DNA from 2 places in the Burkholderia sp. LMU1-1-1.1 genome. Region 2 is predicted to be linked to the other one. Evidence: predicted binding sites of a transcription regulator. Region 2 holds the regulator's gene; the other holds the start of a gene.

Region 1 (2,394 bases), on a different contig from region 2:
GCAGGCCAGGGTCAGATCCTGGCTGCCCTGGTACAGCGACCAGCAAACGGCGGCCGAGAAGGCGTCGCCGGCGCCGGTGACGTCGACCACGTCCACTTCGTTCGCGGCCAACCATGCCAGCTCGCCGTCGCGGGTGTGGAACACGCCCTGGCCGCCGCAGGTGACGATGACATCCCGGGCGCCGCGCGCCAGCACGGCGCGGCAGGCCAAACGCACGTCGGCCTCGGTGGGCAGCGCGCGTTCGGCCAGCGTTTCGAGTTCGCCCCGATTGAGTATCAGCAGGCGCAGGCCGGTCAGGTCGGCCGGCAGGCGCGCCATCTTCGGCTGCGACACGGCCACCAGGATCAGCGGAACGTTGTCGGCTCGGGCGCTGTCGAGCAGCGCGCCGACGCTGTCGGCCGGCAGGTTCAGGTCCGCCACGGTCATCGACGCGGCGGCGCGCTGCGGCAGCCGGCTGCCGAGGAATTCGGGCGTCATGCGGTCGTACAGCGCCATGTCGGCCAGCGCCACCACCAGTTCGCCGCGCTCGTCGAGGATGGCGGTGTAGGTGCCGGTGGCGGTGTCGGTCAGGTTCAGCGAGCCGCGCATGTCGATGCCGGCGTTTTCCGCGTGGTCGCGCAGCGCGCGGCCGGCGCCGTCGTCGCCCAGGGCGGTCAGCAGCGCGGTCGGCAGATTGAGCCGCGCCAGGTTTTCGGCGATGTTGCGGGCGACGCCGCCGTAGACTTCCTCGGCGGTGGCCGGGTTGGAGGTCCCTAGCTGCATGGCGGCGATGGTGCGCAGCTTGCGGTCCAGGTTGGCCGCGCCTATGCACAGAACGGGACGCTTGTCGGGCAGCACGTAGGCGCGGCCCAGCAGGCGGCGCTCGCGGATCAGACTGGCGATATGGCCGGCCACGGCCGAGCGCGACAGGCGCAGGCCGACCGCCAGATCCTGCTGGGAGATGAAGGGGTTGGCGCGGATCAGCTCGTAGAGCTGCTCTTTTTTGGAAGTATCGTTCACGGTGGCCTTAAAACATTTGTCCGTTATAATAAACATTTGTTTGTTATCGGTCAATCAGGGCGTGGCAGGCGAGGCCGGCTCACCGAATCGGCTAGTTCAGCGGCCTTGATAATATCCCTTATTTATAGGGGTTTTGTATAAATCCGGAAGAAAAATGGTATTTGCCATACATATAGGGAATGATGCATAGTGTCAGTATCTCCAGTAAAACTTCAATCGGCCAACCTTCGGCCCGCTGCGCGTCATCTATAAAAACAGAGGATAACCATGTCTAATAATTCCCCATTCCAGGCCGCCGAAATCATCCGCGCGCGCATTCCTGCGGACTTCAAGCCGCGCGTCGCCATGATCCTCGGTTCCGGCCTGGGCGTGCTGGCCGAGCAGATGACCGACGCGGTCACCATCAGCTTCAACGAACTGCCAGGCTTCCCGATCAGCACCGTGCACGGTCACGCCGGTGAACTGGTGATCGGTACCCTGGCCGGCGTGGCGGTGGTGTGCATGAAGGGCCGCGGCCACGTCTACGAGGGCTACGGCCTGGGCGTGATGACCAGCGCCGTGCGCACCATGAAGCTGCTGGGCTGCGAGATGCTGTTCGTGACCAACGCCGCCGGTTCGCTGCGCACCGAAGTCGACGCCGGCGCGCTGGTCGCGCTGACCGACCATATCAACTTCATGCCAGGCACGCCGATGATGGGCCCCAACGACGAGCGTTTCGGTCCGCGCTTCTTCAGCATGGCCAACGCCTACGACGCCGATCTGCGCGCGCTGCTGAAGGCTTCGGCCGAAGAGAAGAAGGTCACGCTGCATGAAGGCGTATACATCGCCTACGCCGGTCCTAACTTCGAGACCCCGGCCGAAATCCGCGCCTTCAAGACGCTGGGCGCCGATGTCGTCGGCATGTCGGTGGTGCCGGAGGTGGTCTCGGCCCGTCACTGCGGCCTGAAAGTGGTCGGCGTGTCCGCCATCACCAACCTGGCCGAAGGCCTGTCGCCGTTCCCGCTGTCGCACGAGCAGACCTTGAAGTACGCGGCCATCGCCGCGACGTCGCTGATTGAAGTCATCCTCGGCTTCCTGGCCAACGTGGCCAAAACACCGCAGGCGTAAGAACCCGAAAGGGCGGCTAGTCCGCCCTTTTTTGCTTTTTGGAGCACACTATGAAACGCGCATTTATCCTGCTGCTGGACTCCTTCGGTCTGGGCGCCACGCCCGACGCAGCCAAGTACAACGACGTCGGCGCCAACACCTTCGGCCACATCGCCGCCTGGGCCGCCAAGACCGGCAAGCCGATGTCGCTGCCGACGATGGAAAAACTGGGCCTGGCCGCCGCCGCCCATGCCGCCAGCGGCGAGTGGGCCGAGGGCTTCGCGCAGCGCGACGGCTTCACCGCCGCCT
Region 2 (2,394 bases):
GGCCTTGGCGGCGATCGGGCCCTGGGTGGCGGCGATCAGCGCGGCGGTGGCCGGCGGCACGTCCTGGGCGAAGTTGGTGGCGACCGATTCGGCGGGCAGCCACAGGAAACCGCTGGCGTCGGCTTGCAAGGTGGGGACGCCCGGCGGCACGGCGTAGCCCTTGCCCAGTTCGCCGCTGGCCTGGCCTTCCGACGGTGCGAACGCGGCCACGTAGACCAGCGCCTTGACCTTGTCGCTGGTGCCCGCCTCGGTGATCACGGTGCCGCCCCACGAGTGGCCGACCAGCACCACTTTACCGGTTTGCGCGTCGATCACGCGCTGGGCGGCGGCGACGTCGTCCGCCAGCGAGGTCAGCGGGTTTTGCACGGCCACCACCTTCAAGCCCTTGGCTTGCAGCAGAGGGATGACTTTCTCCCAGCTGGAACCGTCGGCGAAGGCGCCGTGCACCAGCACCACGGTGGTGTCGGCGGCCGGCGTGGCGGCTTGGGCGGTCAGGACGGTGGCGGCCAGCAGGGCGGAGGCGATGATCGAGCGTTTCATGGTGATTCCTTTCGAGGTTGGTTGTTTGCGATTAAATAGTGTGCTACTTGCTTGAGTTGAACTATAGCGAACAATCGAATAGTGCGCAAGTTAAATTTGCGCGAATGTCGAAATATTTTGCGGGGAAGGCGCCGCCGGCGAAAAGTCGCTTGCAGCCAGCAAGTTCGCTGACGGGGCGAATACCTGATCGGCGCGCTGCGACATCGCCCACAACGGCGACTAATGGTCTACACTGGCGGCATGATAAGAGACCTTCCCTCACTGGTGCTGCCCGGCGCCACCATCGACATCCTCAAGGCAAGTTGCGCCAACTGCAGCATGCACCAGCTGTGTCTGCCGATGGGCTTGGGCAACGAAGACATGGACCGGCTCGACGAGATCATCGGCCGCCGCCGCAAGGTCGCGCGGGGCGCCACCTTGTTCCGCATCGGCGATCCGTTCGTGAACCTGTACGCGATCCGGCTCGGGCATTTCAAGACCTACCAAGTCAACCGCGAGGGCGCCGAGCAGATCACCGGTTTCCAGATGGCGGGCGAGCTGCTGGGCATGGACGCCATCAGCACCGACCTGCACCATTGCACCGCCGTCGCGCTGGAAGACAGCGAGGTGTGCGAGATTCCTTTCGGCAGCCTGCAACAGCTGCTGGCCGACATGCCGACCCTGCTGCGGCACTTCCACCGTATGATGAGCCAGGAGATCACGCGCGAGCAAAGCGTCATGCTCCTGCTGGGCAATATGCAGGCCACGCAGCGCTTCGCCGCCTTCCTGGTCAACCTGTCGTCGCGCTACGAGGCGCGCGGCTACTCGCCCAACACCTTCCAGCTGCGCATGTCTCGCGAAGAGATCGGCAACTACCTCGGCCTGACGATCGAAAGCATCAGCCGCCTGCTGTCGAAGTTCAAGAAGGAAGGCCTGCTGCGCGTGAGCAACCGCGAAATCGAACTGCTCGATCCGCCCATGCTCAAGGCCATCACGGCCGGCACCCAGACCTGCCATTAGCGGCGGAATGACCACGTGGATCCACGATTGCGGTCGGTTCCCCGGCCAAAATCAGCATCCAACCACGGGGTTATTCGGCACGCAGGGTGACGCTGCGCTGCGCCGGCCAGCTCCAGGCGCCGGCCAGGCGCCAGTCGCGTTTTTCGCCTTCCACCAGCACCACCCAGCGGCTGCGCTCGAGCATCGGCAGATTGATCTGGAAGGCGCCGAATTCATCCGGCCGCACCACCAGCTGGATATCCTTGGCCGGCAACGTGGCATGCGACAGGCGCACGAACAATCGTTCCGTCTTGCCGTGGTCGTCGCTATCGCGGCGCAGCTGGCCGGCCAGGATGCCTTGCGTGGCGTCGTAACCGATCGACAGCGACAACCCCAGCGCGCTGGCCACGCGGTCGCGCCGCAAGTCCTGGTTGATGGCCTTGCCCTGCTTGTAGTAGTCGCCCACCACCAGCGCGTCCTGCCGCGTGAAGGCGAGGTAGCCGGTGTAGACGCCGGCGACGATGACGATCGCCGGTCCGGCCATCAGCAGCCACGGCCAGCGCTGCCTCCACCACGGCGTCACCGTGGCATGCGATATCGATACGGTCATGGCGTTCTCCTTAGCGCGGTACGATGAATACCGCGTCCTCCTTCACATGCAGCGACGGGTCGTCGACCGACGTCAGCTCGACGGCGATCTTGTTCGAGCCCGGATGGGCGGCGCCGTGCGCCGTGCGCAGCCGGATCGGATGCGCCTTGGTTTCGGTGGCCTCGACCCGCACCAGCTCCGGCGTCACCTGCGACAAGGTGGCGATACCGCTGACACGGATGCGGTAGGTCTGCGCCCGCTCGGAGGTGTTCATGATCTGCAGCCGG

What was found. The regulator FNR, encoded in region 2, switches genes on or off when oxygen is low (the NO sensors DNR and NnrR bind a similar motif). The targets are predictions, from matches to a motif close to TTGATNNNNATCAA.
Region 1: the regulator FNR is predicted to act here: its motif matches at 1,040-1,053, upstream of MRBLMU1_RS12735 (carbohydrate kinase).

What each region holds. Positions count from the first base shown of each region.
Region 1 is NZ_JBEGHG010000012.1:195,282-197,675, forward strand. Features, by position in the region: gene MRBLMU1_RS12735 (carbohydrate kinase) at 1-999, opposite strand, end outside; gene xapA (xanthosine phosphorylase) at 1,267-2,106, shown strand; gene MRBLMU1_RS12745 (phosphopentomutase) at 2,157-2,394, shown strand, end outside.
Region 2 is NZ_JBEGHG010000045.1:398,159-400,552, reverse strand. Features, by position in the region: gene MRBLMU1_RS25215 (alpha/beta fold hydrolase) at 1-540, opposite strand, end outside; gene fnr (fumarate/nitrate reduction transcriptional regulator Fnr) at 781-1,539, shown strand; gene MRBLMU1_RS25205 (FixH family protein) at 1,610-2,128, opposite strand; gene ccoG (cytochrome c oxidase accessory protein CcoG) at 2,139-2,394, opposite strand, start outside.